2 regions of the Serratia sp. Res13-Sevr-LER1-36-b genome follow, and region 1 is predicted to be linked to the other one. Evidence: predicted binding sites of a transcription regulator. Region 1 holds the regulator's gene; the other holds the start of a gene.
The links. The regulator Fur, encoded in region 1, represses iron uptake genes when iron is present. The targets are predictions, from matches to a motif close to ATAATAATGAGAACNACTATCAA.
Positions count from the first base shown of each region.

Region 2: sodA (superoxide dismutase [Mn]) is a predicted target of Fur. The motif match lies at 5,888-5,910, and genes of this name have one in related genera.

Region 1 is NZ_JADACK010000037.1:192,645-202,350, forward strand. It holds gene ybfF (esterase) at 1-670, shown strand, start outside; gene ybfE (LexA regulated protein) at 918-1,205, shown strand; gene fldA (flavodoxin FldA) at 1,409-1,948, shown strand; gene fur (ferric iron uptake transcriptional regulator) at 2,274-2,720, shown strand; gene IMQ33_RS22010 (beta-N-acetylhexosaminidase) at 2,903-5,566, opposite strand; gene chiQ (ChiQ/YbfN family lipoprotein) at 5,585-5,911, opposite strand; gene IMQ33_RS22020 (OprD family outer membrane porin) at 5,962-7,350, opposite strand; gene fabG (3-oxoacyl-ACP reductase FabG) at 7,922-8,656, opposite strand; gene IMQ33_RS22030 (acyl carrier protein) at 8,661-8,909, opposite strand; gene IMQ33_RS22035 (MaoC/PaaZ C-terminal domain-containing protein) at 8,924-9,706, opposite strand, start outside.
Region 2 is NZ_JADACK010000011.1:98,142-107,847, reverse strand. It holds gene IMQ33_RS07475 (PLP-dependent aminotransferase family protein) at 1-1,055, shown strand, start outside; gene IMQ33_RS07470 (YibL family ribosome-associated protein) at 1,123-1,485, shown strand; gene IMQ33_RS07465 (class I SAM-dependent methyltransferase) at 1,538-2,320, opposite strand; gene yiiM (6-hydroxyaminopurine reductase) at 2,370-3,041, opposite strand; gene IMQ33_RS07455 (methyl-accepting chemotaxis protein) at 3,142-5,064, opposite strand; gene sodA (superoxide dismutase [Mn]) at 5,186-5,809, opposite strand; gene fdhD (formate dehydrogenase accessory sulfurtransferase FdhD) at 5,938-6,765, opposite strand; gene fdnG (formate dehydrogenase-N subunit alpha) at 6,939-9,706, shown strand, end outside.

The DNA.
Region 1 (9,706 bases):
CGTTCTGGCACGCGATCTGAACCAGCAGCATACGGTGATCAAGGTCGATCTGCGCAATCACGGGCTGTCACCGCGCGCGGCGGAGATGACCTACCCGGCGATGGCGCAGGATCTGTTGACGCTGTTAGACGACTTGCAAATCGAGCGAGCCATCGTAATCGGCCACTCAATGGGCGGCAAAGCAGCGATGGCGTTGACCGCGCTAGCCCCGGAGCGAATTGAACGGCTGGTGGCGATCGATATCGCCCCGGTGGATTACGACACTCGCCGCCATGACCAGATCTTTACCGCACTGCAAGCCGTCACCGATGCGGGTATCACCCAGCGTCAGCAGGCTGCGCAGCTCATGCGAGCCACGCTGGATGAAGAAGGCGTGATCCAGTTTCTGTTGAAATCTTTTCATGCTGGTAGTTGGCGGTTCAACCTGCCGGTGTTGATCGAGCAATATGAGAACATTATCGGCTGGCAAGAGGTTCCACCCTGGCCGCACCCGACGCTGTTTATCCGTGGTGGCCTCTCGCCTTACGTGCAGGATAGCTACCGCGATGACATCGCCCGTCAGTTCCCGCAGGCACGCGCCTATGTGGTTGCAGGCTCCGGTCACTGGGTCCATGCGGAGAAACCGGACGCCGTATTACGGGCAATCCACCGCTTTATTGACCAGCCCTGAGCTTAAATGGCGAAAAAACGCGCTAGAGAGAATAGCTTAGCGCGTTTGTCGCTAAGTTAGGCATTGTCGGCGCTCCATCTGCTGGGGTAATATGGCGCGCTATAATTTTGCCGCCCTGTCCAGGTGTGAAGCTGCACTTGGCTGGGGGTGAATTTGGGTTAGGGTTTATTGGCCCGAATTGTGTAAATCGAACCGTCTGGAAGCGTAAACCGCTTTTTGATGCAAACTCCCTTGCAGTAGCGCAACAATGGCAAAAGAACAAACGGATCGCACGACGCTGGATCTGTTCGCAGATGAACGCCGTCCAGGGCGCCCGAAAACCAACCCGCTTTCCCGTGATGAACAGCTTAGAATTAATAAGCGCAATCAGCTACGACGGGACAAAGTGCGTGGATTACGGCGTGTGGAGCTGAAAATCAACGCAGACGCGGTAGATGCTCTCAACAAACTGGCCGACCAGCGCAATATCAGCCGCAGCGAATTGATCGAACAAATGCTGTTGGCCCAACTGGCAGAAGAACAGCCAGAACACTGATCTCTGCCGCCGCACGCGCGGCACGGCGTTAAGGATGACGCCAGATCGGTTCCACCTCCGCAGAGGCATCGCATAAACGCGATAAAACCTCAGGGCAAATTTCTGGCATGATACGCATTTACGGCTGAGCAAGCCTGCCCTTGGCAGCGCCTCAGGCCGCGTTTACGCAACACATTCATTTGAATTAAAAGGTTATCTTTACTATGGCTCATGTAGGCATTTTCTTTGGCAGCGACACTGGCAATACCGAAAACATTGCCAAGATGATCCAAAAGACGCTTCAGCAAAAATTCGGCAACGACGTGGCAGAAATCCACGACATCGCCAAAAGCAGCAAAGAAGATCTGGCAGCGTTTGATATCCTGCTGCTCGGTATCCCAACCTGGTACTACGGCGAAGCCCAGTGCGACTGGGATGATTTCTTCCCGACGCTGGAAGACATCGACTTTAACGGCAAGCTGGTGGCGCTGTTTGGCTGTGGCGATCAGGAAGACTACGCGGAATATTTCTGCGATGCGATGGGCACCATCCGCGACATCATTGAACCACGCGGTGCGGCCATCGTCGGCCACTGGCCAACCAAAGGCTACCATTTTGAAGCCTCCAAGGGTCTGGCAGACGATGATCACTTTGTCGGGCTGGCCATTGACGAAGATCGTCAACCGGAGCTGACCAACGAACGTGTAGACGCCTGGGTCAAGCAAATCACTGAAGAGCTGAGCCTGGCCGAGATCGTCGGCTAAGCCTCTGCCCCGGCGGATACGTAACACATGGTGGGGGCGCCGTATAGCGCGCCCTTCTGTTATCGGCATCACGGATTAGAGCAATAGAAGCTACAAGTTTGTAACTTCCTACCTCGCCACGGTAGACTGAGATATCGGTTTATCCCATCCATCAAAGCTTTGCATGATTACCCTGTAAACGTGCAAAGATATGTTTGTTAACAACCGGCGGTTTCTATTTGCAGCAACCGGTTCTATAATGAGACGCAATTAACGCTTTGTGCCAACCGATGCCATAGGCGAGAACGCCTCAACTTGATTAGCATAGTAACAGGACTGAATCCGCATGACTGATAACAACTCCGCATTGAAGAAGGCTGGCTTAAAAGTCACTCTTCCGCGACTCAAAATCCTGGAAGTATTACAGGATCCGGCATGCCATCACGTCAGTGCGGAAGATCTGTACAAAAAACTGATAGATATGGGCGAAGAAATTGGCCTGGCCACGGTATACCGCGTGCTGAACCAGTTTGACGACGCAGGTATTGTGACCCGCCACAATTTTGAAGGTGGCAAGTCGGTTTTCGAACTGACTCAGCAACACCATCACGATCACCTGATTTGCCTGGACTGCGGCAAAGTGATCGAGTTCAGCGACGAATCCATCGAAGTGCGTCAGCGCGATATCGCCAAGCAACACGGTATCAAGCTCACCAACCACAGCCTGTACCTGTACGGCCACTGTGAAACCGGTGACTGCCGCGAGAACGAAACGCTGCACAACAAGAACTGATTCTGGCTCGCCAGAACGTGAAAACCGCCTAAATGGCGGTTTTTTTATGCCCGGATGACAGGCAAAAAAATCCCCGGACAGGCCCGGGGAAAAATATCCACTCAATTATCACAATTGCAGTTTGCTCTCACCTTGCACTATCTCCGCCCCTCTACCGACACGTAGGTGGGCGGAGTTCTCACTTACGCTTTCACTGGTTCGGCACGGCTGAAGCGTTTGCCATCCGGGCTGATTGCTCGGATTTGCACGTCACCCGCCACCGCTGGGCGCGCTTTATCGTCATAACGCTGCCACTGTTTGCCGCCGTCGGTGGAATATTCAATTCCCAGGCCCGGCAGAGCAATATTCGCCTCCAACTTGCCCCCGATGATACGAGCACCTGGGACCGGCAGGCGATAGCTCACGCCCGCTTTATCCATCTTGGCCAGTTCACGCTGCCCGATCAGGTTGGCAAAGCGCAGCCAGTCCTGATCCAGCGTTTTGGTATCGACCTGATGGGTTTCGCCACCTTTATACTCACGGCCAGCTTTGTAATCCTGCTCCCAGCTGGCACGGTGCCATGCACGTTCTGCAAGCGACACGGCACGTGGGTAAATCATGTATTCCATCTGCTGGTCGGTACGCACCACTTCGCTCCACAGTTGGGCGGAAAGACCATATGCGCCCGGCCACGGTTTGTCGCTCTTGGCGGCGAAGTGGTTACCGTCACGGTCAACCGAGGTTTCGGCGTTCTGCGGCAGGTTGTTCGGCGCAAAGCTGAAGATCTTCTGCTCGTCGCTGAAACGGGTGCCCCAGTAATAACCGTGTTCGTCCGGGCTGACTTCATACGGGAAGTCCATGTAGACGTAGTCCGGGTTAGAGATCACCACGTCATAACCCTTGTTCGCCCAGTCGTTAGCCGAGTCGAAGCCACCCCAGTACAGGGTATCCCAGAAGTTCACCGCCACATGCTTGGTCGCGAAGGCCTTCGAGTCTTTGGCATCTTTCAGGCCGTCCTGCCACGCCTGCATTCTGTCAATGCCGTGCGCTTTCACCAACTGGCTGACTTCCAGACCGAAGTAGCTTGGCAAGTGTTCCATATCTTCCACTTTGCCATCTTTGATGATGGCCTGACAAACCTGCGACTTGGCCCACGGCTTGTCTTCTTTGCTCAGATCGAGGATACCCTTGCCCGCTTCCGGGTTTTTCACGTCGGTATAGCCAGCGCCCAGACGGATGTTCTTCGCTTCGTCCCCACCAAAGTGCCAGGTTTTCAGCGGCTGACCGGCCTCTTTGTGCATCTGGGCCACTTCACCAATCACTTTGTCCACGAAGTTCTTGGAGGAATCCAGGCATGGGTTCAGGTAGCTCTGGCGGTTGAAGTACTGCACCGAGGTGGTATTGGAGGTATCAGTCGGATCCACCAGGCGGAACTCGTTGGCCTCTTTCCCTTTCCCTTCGGCAAGCAGCTTCTTGTAGCGAGCTTCCATGGAGGTAATCGCCGCACGGGCGTGCGCCGGCATGTCGATCTCAGGGATCACTTCAATCTGGCGTGCCTGAGCATATTTAACGATGTCGATATAGTCCTGACGGGAGAAGAAGCCACCGTGCGGTGCCGGGCCAGAGCCATATTGTGGCATCAGGCAGGTGGTCTCGCTCAGGTCATGACAACGCTGGCCGCCCACTTCAGTCAACTCTGGCAGGCCAGGGATCTCAATGCGCCAACCTTCGTCATCCGTCAGGTGGAAGTGGAATTTGTTCAGCTTGTAGGCTGCCATCTGATCCAGCAGGCGCAATACGGCGTCTTTTTGGTGGAAGTTACGCGCCACGTCCAGGAAGATGCCGCGGTATTGGAAGCGCGGTGCATCTTTGGCATCCAGCGTCGCGATCTTCTTGCTGCCATCCGAAGGGATTAGCGACAGGATGGATTGCAGACCATAGAACACCCCAGTCTGATCGAAACCGACGATCTCGGCACCTTTCTCGCCGATCTTCAGTTGGTAGGCACCTGGAACGGCCTGATCGCCTTTGAATGCCGCTGGCTTAATATCCGTCTTGATCGGATAACCGCTCACCTGGCTCTCAATGCCCAGCAGGGCAAAACGCTCGGCTGCCGCATCTGCCGCTGGTTTGGTCAAGGCGCTCAGTTCCAACGCCACGCCTTTGCTCAGGTCAATATCCTTCGAATGGACTTTAACTTCCATCGGGGTTGGGATGATTTGCCCACGCAGCGATGCCATCGGCAACACTTTCAGATCCTGGTTCTTGGTGAAGCGGCTTTCCGGCACCATCAGAATGTTGTTGTCATCCTTGGTACGCTTCCACTGGTCACCGGTGAACGGGGCAACAAACTGGTGAACATCTTCGGTATCGGTATTTGACAGGATCTTAGGCTGAGCATCGCCGGAAGTGGCATACCAGCGCGGCAGGAAGTCGGTGCGGAACAGCTGCCAGTATTCAGCGATAATCGGGATTTCCACCGCCTGATTGGCCGGGAAGCTGGTGAATTTGTCTGTCGGTTCCAGCTTATACAGATCGCCGGTAATGTGGGTGATTTTGAACTGGTCGTTATCAACCTTCAGCGTCTGGCGCGGGCTGTGGAAATAGATCGCCCAGTCTTTATCTTTGATTTCCTGATTGCCGTTGGTCAAGGTGATCAACACTTTGTGGCAGGACGCCCAGTCGGCCCCCAACTTGGCACAGTCCACGCCGTTCTCGGCAGCACGGTTGTCCAACATTTTCAAATTGACCTGCAACTGGCTGAGTTGATCAACCACCTGCTGGTTGGCCATGGCAGAACCTACGCTGCCCAATAGCCCAACGGTAGCCGTCAGGGCGGCGAGAGCACTCATCTTAAACTTGTTCATCTGCAACCTCTTGCGTAATCAGTTGTTGTTTGCGCGAATTTCTTTCCACAGCTTGCCGCATTTGGCGTCATACGCCTGGCCATTGCCGGTATGGGCGGCCTGGATGCAGCTTTGATAATCCAGCACTCGCACGGTTTCCTGCTCAGCAAACTGTTGGTGCTTTTTCTCTTGCTTCAACACGTTCAGCACCGCCTGGCAGGCCTGTAACTTCTCTGGGGAACCTTCCGCGGTATTGATACAGGCGCTGTAGGCCTGGCGCAGCTTGACATCTTCCGGTGGCGCGGCCGATTGCGAACAGGCGCTAAGCCCGGCAACCGCAGCGATAATCAGCATCAGTTTTTTCATGGTTAAAGTCCTGTGACCTTTCCCCGGCAGCCTGGCCACCGGGGAGCGCATTAGAAGATGGTGAACGGTGCGATAACGATGAATTTGACGTCTTTCTCGTCCTGGAAGATGTTGCCGTAACCGCCACCCCAGCTTGGAATATCGGAATGGTTGTCATACTGCGTGAAGTGCAGTTTGAACAGAGTGCCTTTGGCGCGCCCGTCCTGCATGGTGTACATTGCATCCAGGCTGTAAGCGCTCTCTCTCAGGCGCTGGCTCTGATCGTAAATCGGGTTGGTGCTTGGCTTGGCGTCCCAGGCATAAACGTAGGAAGCACCGACGGCCATGCCTGGCAGGTTCCAGTTGCTCAGGTCATACATCACGCCACCGAACACGGCTTTTTCGCCGTTGGCGTTAAAGTCGGAACGGTTATCCCACCAGATATCGAGGCGGCCATTTGAGGAGGCGTAGGTTGGGGTCATACGCTGCAGGAAGAAGCCTTGGTTACCTTCCGCCTTGACCATAGTACCTTCCAGACGCCAGTTGAACTGACCGGTGGTATAACCGAAGGTCAGCGCCTGCAACCACGCCAGGCCATCATAGATGCTGTTCGGATCGCGATTATCACCGATGCGGTCTTCTGCGCCGTAGAACTGGTAGCTGGTGGTCATTGGGTTGCCGGCCAGATCAAACTTGTAAGACGCCTTGGTGAAATACTGATTCACGTAGCCTTGCGCCTGGCCAAACGCGGCTTCCAGCACCAGGTCGTTTTTGAAATCGTATTTGGCACCCAACGAGTGCAGGTAGGAAACGTCGGTTTTGCGATCGTTCTGACGGAAGTCGTCCATCTCGATGTGCCAAGGCGCTTTGTACTTGTTGGTCCACATGTAGGAGAAACTCAGCGCACCTGAATCACCATAGTCAAAGTTGGCACCGGCTTCAGCACCCTGGTAGGTACCCGGCATAAAGCTCCAGTGCGGGGCCAGCAACGTTTGCCCGCTTGGCTGGATATAACCGGCACGCGCCCAGACCGGGCCGTACTTGAACTTACCGGCCGCTTTATACAGGCTGATACCGCTTTTATCGCCGGAGTAATCTTCGTCATAGGTACGGTTACGGCTGGAGAACGCGATTTCGTTCGGGTGGCCACTCTCGCTAGATTCGGCCATCTCGATGGCGGTGAACGCCGCCACATCGATACCAAACATGTCCGCCGCATAGCCGGAGGTGAAATCCAGGTTGGCGTTCCAGGTAGAGTGAGAGAGGTTGGTTTTAAAATCACCGGTTTCAACGTCTTTGCGATCGCGTTGACGTTGCCAGTAATAGACCCCACCGGTCAGCGTAGAATCGTCGATAAACCCTTCGGCTTGCGCTTCTGGGGCCATAACGAATCCGCTTCCTAATAGTGCACCCGCGACAGCGAGCGCCAGCGTTTTACGCTGAGCACCGTGCGTACCCATAAGAAAATTCCTCTTTGACTTTGACTTTAAAGTGCGCCCGCCTGCGTTCACCACTGCCCTGCACGGTCGCTAATAAAAAACCCTAATCGGGTAAAATTGTGCCGGGTGATAAAATTCACCTCGGCCTTGATACTGTAGCTAGACTATTTTTCGCGACGCGAATTATCAAATGAAAAGTGAGATAGATTTGTCAAAGTATGACAAGGTGCACACATTGATGATAATTCGTTACAATAATGAGCAAGGTCACTATTTATAAATAATTTCGAATAAAATCAGATAATAAAAGCTTAAAAAAGCTAATCCCCTGTGGATTGAAAGGTTTCAGCAAGCGAAAAACGCCGATTTGCTCTAAAAATGAGAGCGCTCTACAAATGATATTAATTCGCATCGCGAATATATAAGTCGAGATGATGAAAAATGATACGCAGTGACAACCAAGTTATTTCTTAGAAAAAAACAAGCGTGATCACCGCTAACTACAGGATGGGTTTTAGGTGTAAGCGCAACCTGTGTGCTCGGATTTAGGTGCAGAAATTTGTAGGGGACGAACATGTTCGTCCCCAGTGGGTCAGGCAGTTAACCCTCCGTCGAGGATCAGGCTCTGTCCTGTCATATAACGGCTGTCATCACCGATCAGAAATACCGCCGCCCTGGCGACTTCGCTGGCCTTGCCCAAACGCCTCAGCGGGATTTGTTTGCGCAGCGCCTTCAGCGCCTCCGGAGGGATCGCGTCTGTCATTTCACTGTGAATGATCCCAGGCAGCAGGCAATTCACCCGGATGTTAAAACGCGCCACCTCCAACGCCAGCGACTTGGCCAGGCCTATCATCGCCGATTTGCTGGCAGCGTAAGCCGTTTGCCCCACATTGCCCTTGATCCCCGTTACCGAAGACATCAGTACGATGGCACCTTCCCCCTGCGCCATCATGGCTGGCAGCAGGTGGCGGTTCCAGTAGAATACGGCATTGAGGTTAGTGTCGATCACCTGCCGCCAGCGCTCGCTCGTTTGTTGGATATGCAAACTGTCTTGGGCGATCCCCGCATTATGGATCACCGCCAAAGGCGCACCGAGTCGGGCCAGCAGCTCTGGTGCCACGAGGTTCACGGCTTGCTCATCACTGCCATCACAAACAACGCTTTCCACCCAGCCAGGCAAACCGGCGCAGGCCTCAATCACCTCGGCTGCGGGCGATTGATCGCTACGGCTGGTCAACACCACGTTCCATTGTTTGGCCAACTCTTCCACCAGCGCGCGGCCAATCCCCCGGCTACCGCCGGTCACTAATACCCATTGTCTGGTCATAGGCTTATTTTTGCTGTTCGGCCAGAGATTGGCACAGTTCACCCAGCGTCATATTGGGTTTATCGATAAACATTTCGGCACTCAACGTGGCGCCAAACTCACGCTTGGCCAAAACCATCAGTTCGACATAATCCAGGCTGTCGAGTTTTAACTGATGCAAGGGCATCTCTGGCGAGAGGTCGTCCATCTCGAGATCTTTGGCGTCACAGATCATTTCGCTGACGGTGAGGTAAATTTGTTGGTACTTTTCCATGGTATATCCTTATGTTATTCACTGACCAACGGCCAGGTTTTCAAGGTGACTGCCGTTGTTATCAGCGGCTGCGACAGCGTGTTAGCCTGGATCTCCACCCGTAATACCAGGCCGCTGTGTTTATCCCCCATGATCAACATTGGCGAAATCTGGTAGTACAGCCGCTCTGCAAGGTGAAAATGGGGATCGGGGGTAAAAAGTTGGGCACTGAAGTGGGTTTCATGGTGTGTCTGCACCACCGGGATCTGCGCGAACACGTCGATCAGCGTCTCGGCAGCCAATTCGGGAAACGCTGCGCTCAGCGTCGCCAGCGTTGCCGGGGATTGCACCAACAGCTGAAATAACAGCGCATCAAGGAATCCCCAAGTCTGAGTGATATCAGAGACCTCTCCTGGAAACCGGCGGGCCAGTGTCATCACTTCAGCCGCCGTCAGCGAGTGTTCCTTCACGCCAGCACTTGATGGCAAAAGTGGGGACGAAGTCAACGTACTGCTAAAACAGCGTTCTTGCGTGGTACTGTCCAGCAGTGCACCGGTCACCGAGCTTCCCTTGCTGGCAATTTGCAACTGATATGACGTCTGGCACAGCACTGGCTGGCGCAAACGTGCGCGGAAGGTACAGCCATCCTGATCCGGCGCTGTAGCCAACAGGGCTGTGCTCAGGTGGCGTTTCATATCCAGCATCGCACGCATCCCATGCACGCTCAGTTGCGCCACACCGATCTTGCGCGCCTGTTGCAGGTCAAAATGGATCGGATTGTAATCGCCAGAAAATGCTGCCCAGGCTTCGGCATCTTG
Region 2 (9,706 bases), on a different contig from region 1:
CGCAGTTACGCCGCCAGCCTAATCTGATTGGCCAATACGCTTTGCCGCCGGGCAGCCTGCGGTTGCGCCAACAGATCGCCCGGCGCTCGATGACGTTGGGCATGTTGCTGGAGCCGAGTGACATCACGCTGACGCACGGTTGCATGGAAGCCTTGCAGCTGGCGCTCAGGGTGACCACCAAGCCGGGCGACTGCGTGGGGTTGGAGTCGCCTACCTATTTTTACCTGTTGCCGCTGCTCGCCAGCCTGGGGTTGAAAGCGCTGGAAATCCCCACCGACCCGCAGCATGGCCTGTCGCTGGATGCGCTGGAGTTGCTGCTGCAGGAGAAACGGCTGAATGCGGTCATCGCCATGCCGACGATACAGAATCCGCTGGGCTGCACCATGCCGCTGGCGTCGAAAAAACGGTTGGCACGCTTGATGAACGATCATCAAGTGCCGCTGATCGAAGATGGGCTGTATGCCGAGCTGCAATTTGGCAGCGCGCTCAGCCCGGCGGTGAAGGCGTTCGATAGCGACGGCTGGGTGCTGTTTTGCTCCAGCTTCACTAAAACGCTGGCACCGGATTTCCGCATCGGCTGGGTGGTCGGAGGGCGGTTCAGTGATGCGCTGCGCAAGCTGAAGGCGGTGTCTTCGATGTCGGAGTCGCACTTGTTGTCAGAGACGCTGGCTATGTTCCTGGAGGCGGGGGGATACGATCATCATCTGCGCAATTTGCGCAAACGCTATGCGGCGCAGGTGGAAGAGGCCAGGGCGCTGATTGCCCGCCATTTCCCGTGCGGGACAAGAGCTACCCAGCCTGCCGGTGGGTTTGTGTTCTGGGTGGAGTTCCCACCAGGGGTGGACACGGTGGTGCTGTTCCATCAGTTGCTGGATGAGCAGATCTGTCTGACGCCCGGAACGCTATATTCTCCAAGCGGGCGTTATCATAACGGCCTGCGCCTCTCCTGCTGCTATCCATTTAACGCCCGTTATACCCAGGCGCTGGCGCGGGTGGGGGCAAAAGCCTGTGAGATGAGCGGCCTGCCTGCGGGAATTGCGCAAGGTGAGGAGTAACCTGCCGTGCATTTTGCTACACTAGCGGAATATTTTTTACGCCATAGAACAAAACAGGCCAGAGACGATGAAAGAGAAAGAAAAAGCCGAGATTAAGCGCCTGAGCGATTTGCTGGACGCACTGAACCACAAAGACACCGTGGTGATCCAGCAGGGTAACACCGACCTGATTGCGCAACATCTCAAAGAAAAAGAGAAGCTGAAGACCGAGATCGAGCGCCTGAAAAACGTGCGCGTGGAAAAACTGAGTGCGGAAGCGCAGAAGTTGAGCCAACTGCCGTTCAGCCGTGAGATCACCAAGAAAGAGCAGGCGGATATGGGCACGCTGAAGAAAAGCGCCCGTGGCCTGATCGTGGTGCACCCAATGACCGCACTTGGCCGCGAGATGGGCCTGAAAGTGGTTACCGGCTACGCCAAAAAAGCGTTCTGATAACCAGCCCCGGAGAACATCGTCTTAGCCTGACGATGTTCTCCGGGTTGCTTTATCCGGCTTTAGTCGTAAAGAACGCGCAGGTGTGGTAAGGCACCGTGAGCGTTTCCTTCCCCCGCAGCTCCTCTTCCTCTGCCACCAGTTGGCGGATTTGTTCGATCACCTGTTCCTGCTGTTGTTGCGGCAACGCGGCGATAAAGCTGGTGGATCGCACACGGTTATAAATCACATCCTCCGGCGCTCCGCTATGCCCCAGCATAAACACCTGTTCCTGCAGCTGGACAAAACCCGGGTAAGGAAACAGCCTGCGCCATTCACCGGTATAAAAACGCGGCGCATCTCCTTCGTGGCGATCGACTATCTGATTGAGTTTGCGTACCCAGCCAACCCGCGCATCGCGCATATTCCACACCAGGCCAAGTTTGCCGCCGGGTTTCAGCACGCGCTGAATTTCCGCCAGCGCCTGACGTGTGGCAAACCAGTGAAAGGACTGCGCGCACACCACGGCATCCACAGACTCATCCGGCAGCGGGAGTGATTCGGCGGTACCTGCCAGCGTTTTCACCTGAGGGAATGCCGCCGCCAGCTTTTCCAGCATCTGCGCCACCGGTTCAACGGCGATGACGTTGGCACCGGTCTCCAGTAGACGCGGAGTGAACTTGCCGGTGCCTGCACCCAGATCTATGACGGTCTTACCGGGCTGTAGCTCGAGTACCTCACGCAGCCAAACGGCGATTTCCGCCGGATAATCCGGGCGGCCTAAAACGTAGCGATCCGCATTGGCCTGATAGCCAGCCGCAGCCGCGTGATGAATGGAATGAGGTGATGTAGCCATAACGCAGCTCCCTAATCCAGATCGATAGATGTCTTCTGCCTGGTGCCGATTAACGGCCAAGCAGACGGCGGTTGAGGTCTTCGATTTTGCCGCTGGTGATGCGCGTCAGCATGGTTTTGCTCCAACTGGCCGACAGCCCCGCAACCGACAGTAGACGACGGTATTGCTCTTCATCGAACGGCATGTGCCAGGCAATGCTGATGGCTTCTGCGACGGAAACATCACTATTGCGGGTTACCAGCTCAAGCGGCTGATCACCACTGACCATCCCAGTTGATACCACGCGATACAGCCAGCCGCAGCGGCCGGTTTGCTGCATAAGTACCGAAATATCGTCGATAGCGAAATGGTAATTGAGTTTGAAACACGGAGAGCGCGGTTGGGTCACCTGGATCAGCGCTTCGCCCCAGCGGAAAATATCCCCCATAAACACGTTATGCTCGGTCAGGCCGAGGGTCGAAATATTCTCACCAAAGGCTGGCGCGCAGAACTGTTCTGCCTGAGCGGGGAACTGTTCACGCCAGTGGTCGTAATGCTCGCGCGGGTAGTGGCAAAGGGCGCGGTCAGGCCCGCCGTGGTAGCTTTTTTCTGCCTGCTCATCGCCTGCCAGACCCAAGGGGGTAAGCTTCAGCGTACCCTCCACCAGGCGTTTGGCGATAGCGCTGGGGCGGCCACCTTCATAGGGTTGAATCGAACCGAGATAGACGTCTGGGTGGTGCATGCTAGCCTCCATTCACGCTCGTTAATGCCGTCTAGCATAGCCTGAGTCGAGGGGGAGGAACAGAATAACCCGCCCGGAGATCACCGGGCGGGCGGAGGGGTTAGAAGGTCGTCCAGTTGTCTTCGGCGCTGGCGCTCGGTTTGGCCATTGATGGCGATTTGAGCTGGGCAGTTTTGGTTTCCACTGGCGCAGCCTTATCTGCCAGGCGGAATACCGAGACGCTTTGCAGTAGCATTTCGGCCTGTTCTTCCAGCGAATCGGCGGCAGCAGCAGACTCTTCCACTAGTGCGGCGTTTTGCTGAGTGGTGTGATCCATTTCCACGATGGCCTGGCCAATCTGCGCGATGCCCCTGGTCTGTTCATCGGAGGCGGCGGCTATTTCAGCCATGATATCGCGCACGTGGGTGACCGAGCGGACGATTTGTTCCATGGTGTTGCCGGTGTCTTCCACCAGTGCGGTACCGCTCTGTACCCGGTTGACCGACTCGGTGATCAACCCTTCGATTTCTTTCGCCGCCTGGGCGCTGCGCTGGGCCAGATTGCGGACTTCGCTGGCAACAACCGAGAAACCGCGCCCTTGCTCGCCTGCCCGGGCTGCCTCTACGGCGGCGTTCAGGGCCAGGATGTTGGTCTGGAAGGCAATGCCGTTGATCAGGGTAGTAATTTCGGCGATCCGCTGCGAACTGTTAGAAATATCCCGCATGGTGCTGACGACGTTGTTGACCAGTTTGCCGCCCTGCTGTGCGGTTTGCGAGGCATCGGTCGCCAGCTGGTTAGCGTGATGGGCGTTGTCGGCATTCTGCTTCACCGTAGCGGTGAGCTGTTCCATGCTGGCGGCGGTTTCTTCCACCGCGGCGGCCTGCTGTTCGGTACGTGAAGAGAGATCGGTATTGCCCGCAGCGATTTCCCCGGCGGCGGTGGAGACCTGGCTGACCCCCATCTGGATTTTCTCAATCATATCGCGCAGATTCTGGCTCATGGCGGCGACGGCGTTAAGCAACTGGCCCAGTTCATCACGGCGAGTGCTGGTTTGCGCCTGGCGTAGATCACCCTTGGCAATGCGTTCTGCCAGTTCCAGGGTGCTGTTGAGTGGGCGAGTGATCTGCAATGTGATACGCCATGACACCAGTAGGCCAGCAAGGATGGCGATCGCCGTGGTGATCCCCATCTGCCACTGTGCGGTATTGATATTATTGTGCGTCTGCGTCAGCTCATCCTTCATGAAATTGTTAACCAGCGTACCGATCTCGTCAGCGTAGCCACCGAGCTGTTTACTGATCTTGATCTCATTCTCAACGGCGGGCAGGTAGGCCGCGATGTGGCCTTTATACTCGTCAAGCACGGTCAACAGAGGTTGGAGCAACGGGCGCTGTGACTCGTTCAGGCGTTGGCTGAGCGTGTTGGCGGCGCTACGGGCGTCGTCGATAGCGCTGAGTAATGGGATTTCGGAGTCGCGATTGGGTTGCAGCACCAGGCCACGGGCATAGTAGCGGATCTGGGTCAGCTTCTGGTTCAACTGGATAAACGCCAGTTGCAGATCGGCAGCACCCAGTTGGCGTTCAACTTGGCTCAGGCTGTCCTGAACTTCGGACATGTTCCAGCTGGCTCGTACCGCGTCTTTATCCACCACGGCTTTGGCAAACATTTTCTGTTGTTGCTCATAGTTACCCAGCAACACCACCAAAAGCTCCAGATCCTTGCGGCTTTGCGCATCCCAATTCAGGTTTTGCGCGTGGCTGGCCAACTGCAACGCGTTCTCGATATGTTTGCGGTTACGTTCAAGGTAGTCGGTATTGTAATTTTGGCTAAACATGGCTCGGGTGTATTTAGCCTGACTGATTTCGCCCGTTAACTGATAGCTGAAATCGATGCGGTCGCTGCGTGATTCGATAAGATTGAGGTAGGTTATCCCGGTGCCAGCGATAACGATCGCCAGTATCAACATCAGAGAGAATCCGAGTCCGAGCTTTTTACCTACGGTGAGATGAACGATTTTTCCTGCCAAAGCTTTCAATGCCGCCATGATTTATCCCTCTTTAGGCGTTGGTCAATTGAACAAAGCATCGGCAAGGGGCGGTTAAACTTTAGCGGACAACGGGCAAAAAAATGCCCGCATCAGCGGGCATCATCGGAGATAAGCCAAATTATTTCTTGGCTTCGGCGAAGCGTTTGGCCGCTTCGTCCCAGTTCACCACGTTCCAGAATGCCTTGATGTAGTCAGGGCGACGGTTCTGGAATTTCAGGTAGTAAGCGTGTTCCCACACGTCCAGGCCAACGATTGGCAAGCCTGAAGCGCCGGAGACGGCTTCGCCCATCAGCGGGCTGTCCTGGTTAGCGGTAGATACCACGGCCAGTTTGTCGCCTTTCAGCACCAGCCAAGCCCAGCCAGAACCGAAACGGGTGGCGGCGGCTTTCTCGAACTCTTCCTGGAATTTCTCTACGCTGCCGAAATCGCGCTCGATAGCGGCTTTCAGATCGCCACCCAGCGTGGTGCCGGTTTTCAGGCCTTTCCAGAACAGGCTGTGGTTAGCGTGGCCGCCTGCGTTGTTGCGCATAAAGGTGCGCTTGTCTGCAGGGACTTTATCCAGATCCTGGATCAGCTCTTCTACGCTCAGCGAAGCCAGCTCAGGGTAAGCTTCCAGCACGGTGTTGGCGTTGTTGACATAGGTCTGGTGGTGTTTGGTGTGATGGATTTCCATCGTCTGCTTGTCGAAATGCGGTTCTAGTGCGTCGTAAGCGTAAGGTAGGGATGGCAGTGAATAACTCATGATCATCATCTCCAGTAGTGTAGGGCGGCGCAAAATGTGAGCACCGCGTAAGCAGTATGATGCATTATAATTAATTAAATGATATTGAAAATGATTATCAATGCCCTACAGACTGTGTGGTTTAGGGATTAATCGGTAATACGCTGCGGGTGAGTAAACACCGTTGCCCGGCCTGGCTTGCTAAAGCCAACCAATGTCAGGTTGCTGCGCTCGGCGATTTCCACCGCCAGCGAGGTGGCGGCAGACACCACGAACAGGATCTCGGCGCCGCACATGGCGGATTTTTGCACCATCTCATAGCTGGCCCGGCTGGAAACCAGGATCGCCCCTTGCTGCCAGCCCTGTTTGGCGCGTATGCCGATCATTTTGTCCAGTGCCACATGGCGGCCAACGTCTTCGCAGCCGCCCAGTAGTTCACCCTGCGGTGAGATCCAACCTGCGGCGTGGGTACACCCCGTCAACTGGCCGACGTTCTGCACCTGGCGCAACTGGCTGAGGGCGCGATCGAGATTGGCCAGCGAGAAGGTCTGGGTAAAGGGCAGTGGTGTGACCGGCCGGAAGATATCCGCCAACTGTTCAATGCCACAAACGCCGCACCCTGTGCGGCCAGCCATCGCCCGGCGGCGCTCCTTCAGCCCGGCAAAGCGGCGGCTGGAAAGCTCGATTTGTACTTCCATGCCGTTGCAGGTGGGATTAACCTCTATACTGAAGATATCCCGTGGTGAGTCGATAATCCCTTCCGAGAGGGAAAAACCGAGGGCGAACGCCTCAAGATCCTTTGGCGTACACATCATCACCACGTGAGAAATACCGTTATACACCAGCGCGACCGGCACCTCTTCGGCGAGCCAATCTTGCTCTGTGGTGGTCAGTTGCCCGCGCTGGTACACCGGAGCCTGGATCAGGCCCGTGAGCGCGTTCACATTTGTGGGCTGCTCTTGGTTAATTTTGTTCACTTTCCTGGCACCTGTTTGTAACAACCCTACGCCTGCTATGGTATTATTGCGGCGCCGTTGCGGCCCATTTGGCCAATACCCACATAAGAATAGTGATTTTAGCGCTTCCCGCTTTAAGGGGGAAAGCGTCATTTGAAACAATGTGACAACACGAGAGAGAAAGGAGACCCCCCATGCAGGTCAGCAGAAGGCAGTTCTTTAAGATCTGCGCTGGCGGTATGGCAGGAACCACGGTGGCCGCACTGGGCTTTAGCCCGGCGGTGGCATTGGCGGAAACCCGGCAGTACAAGTTGCTGCGCGCCCGTGAAACCCGTAATACCTGCACGTATTGTTCCGTCGGCTGTGGGCTGTTGATGTACAGCCTTGGTGATGGCGCCAAAAACGCCAAAGAGAGCATCTTCCATATCGAAGGGGATCCAGACCATCCGGTAAACCGTGGTGCACTGTGCCCGAAAGGTGCAGGTCTGGTGGATTTCATCCACAGCGAAAGCCGTCTCCAATACCCAGAATATCGCGCTCCAGGCTCGGACAAGTGGCAACGCATCAGTTGGGACGACGCCTTCACCCGCATCGCCAAACTGATGAAAGAAGACCGCGATGCCAACTTCGAAGCCACCAACGCCGCTGGCGTAACGGTGAACCGTTGGCTCTCCACCGGGATGCTGTGTGCTTCGGCCTCCAGCAACGAAACCGGTATGCTGACCCAAAAATTTAGTCGCGCTCTCGGCATGCTTGCCGTAGATAACCAGGCGCGTGTCTGACACGGACCAACGGTAGCAAGTCTTGCTCCAACATTTGGTCGCGGTGCGATGACCAACCACTGGGTTGATATCAAGAACGCCGACTTAATTATCGTCATGGGTGGGAATGCGGCAGAAGCGCATCCAGTGGGATTCCGCTGGGCGATGGAAGCCAAAATTCATAATAAAGCCAAGCTGATCGTCATCGATCCGCGCTTTACCCGTACTGCATCCGTGGCGGATTTCTACACGCCTATCCGTTCAGGTACCGACATTGCTTTCCTGTCGGGCGTCTTGCTGTACCTGATCACCAATAACAAGATTAACCGCGAATACGTGGACGCCTACACCAACGCCAGCCTGCTGGTGCGGGAAGACTTCACCTTTGACGACGGCCTGTTCAGCGGCTACGACGCGGACAATCGCAAATACGATAAAACCACCTGGAATTACCAGCTCGACGAGAACGGCTTCGCCAAGCGTGATACTACGCTACAGGACCCGAACTGCGTGTGGAACCTGCTGAAAAAGCACATCAGCCGTTATACGCCAGAGGTGGTCACCAACATCTGCGGCACGCCAACCGAGGATTTCCTCAAGGTGTGCGAATATATCGCCGAAACCAGCGCCAACGACAAGACGGCCTCGTTCCTCTATGCCCTGGGCTGGACACAGCACTCGGTCGGTGCGCAGAACATCCGTACCATGGCGATGATCCAGCTGCTGCTTGGCAACATGGGCATGGCAGGGGGGGGCGTGAACGCCCTGCGCGGCCACTCCAATATCCAGGGGCTGACCGATTTGGGTCTGCTGTCACAAAGCCTGCCGGGCTATATGACGCTGCCTTCCGAGAAGCAGGCCGATCTGGAGACCTACCTGAAAGCGAACACGCCGAAGGCGCTGCTGCCGGGCCAGGTAAACTACTGGAGCAACTACCCGAAATTCTTCGTCAGCATGATGAAGAGCTTCTACGGCGACAAAGCGCAGAAAGATAACAGCTGGGGCTTTGACTGGTTGCCGAAGTGGGACAAAGGCTACGACGTGCTGCAGTATTTCGAGATGATGTCGCAGGGGAAAGTGAATGGCTATATCTGCCAGGGCTTTAACCCGGTTGCGTCGTTCCCGAACAAGAACAAAGTGGTGGCCTCGCTGGCCAAGCTGAAGTTCCTGGTGACCATCGATCCGCTGAACACCGAAACCGCCAACTTCTGGCAGAACCACGATGAGTTCAACGACGTTGACCCATCGAAAATCCAGACCGAGGTATTCCGCCTGCCGTCCACCTGCTTTGCCGAAGAGAACGGTTCAATCGTTAACTCTGGCCGCTGGCTGCAATGGCACTGGAAAGGGGCCGATGCCCCAGGGGAAGCGCTGAACGACGGTGAAATTCTGGCGGGGCTGCTGATGCGCCTGCGCGAAATGTACACCCGTGACGGCGGCGCGGTCCCTGAGCAGTTGCTGAACATGTCCTGGGATTACCTGACTCCGGAAAATCCGAAGCCAGAAGAAGTGGCGATGGAGAGCAACGGCCGGGCACTGGCGGATGTCCTCGATCCAGACGGCAAAGTGTTGGCGAAGAAAGGCGAACTGCTGAGCACCTTCGCGCACCTGCGTGATGACGGCACCACGGCAAGTGGCTGCTGGATCTTCGCAGGCAGTTGGACGCCAGCGGGCAACCAGATGGCGCGCCGTGATAACGCCGATCCTTCAGGCCTTGGCAACACGCTGGGCTGGGCTTGGGCATGGCCGCTGAACCGCCGCATCCTGTATAACCGTGCGTCTGCGGATCCAGCGGGTAAACCGTGGGATGCCAAACGCCAGTTGCTGGAGTGGGATGGTGCCAAGTGGGGCGGGGTTGATATCCCGGACTACAGCGCCGCCGCACCGGGCAGCGACGTCGGGCCGTTTATCATGCAACCGGAAGGCATGGGCCGCCTGTTTGCCCTCGACAAACTGGCGGAAGGGCCGTTCCCTGAACACTACGAGCCGTTTGAAACGCCGCTCGGCACCAACCCGTTGCACCCGAACGTGGTGTCCAACCCGGCGGCGCGCGTGTTCAAAGACGATCTGGCCGCGATGGGCAAATCCGACAAGTTCCCGTATGTCGGTACTACCTATCGTCTGACCGAACATTTCCACTACTGGACCAAACACGCGTTGATCAACGCCATCGCTCAGCCAGAGCAGTTCATCGAAATTGG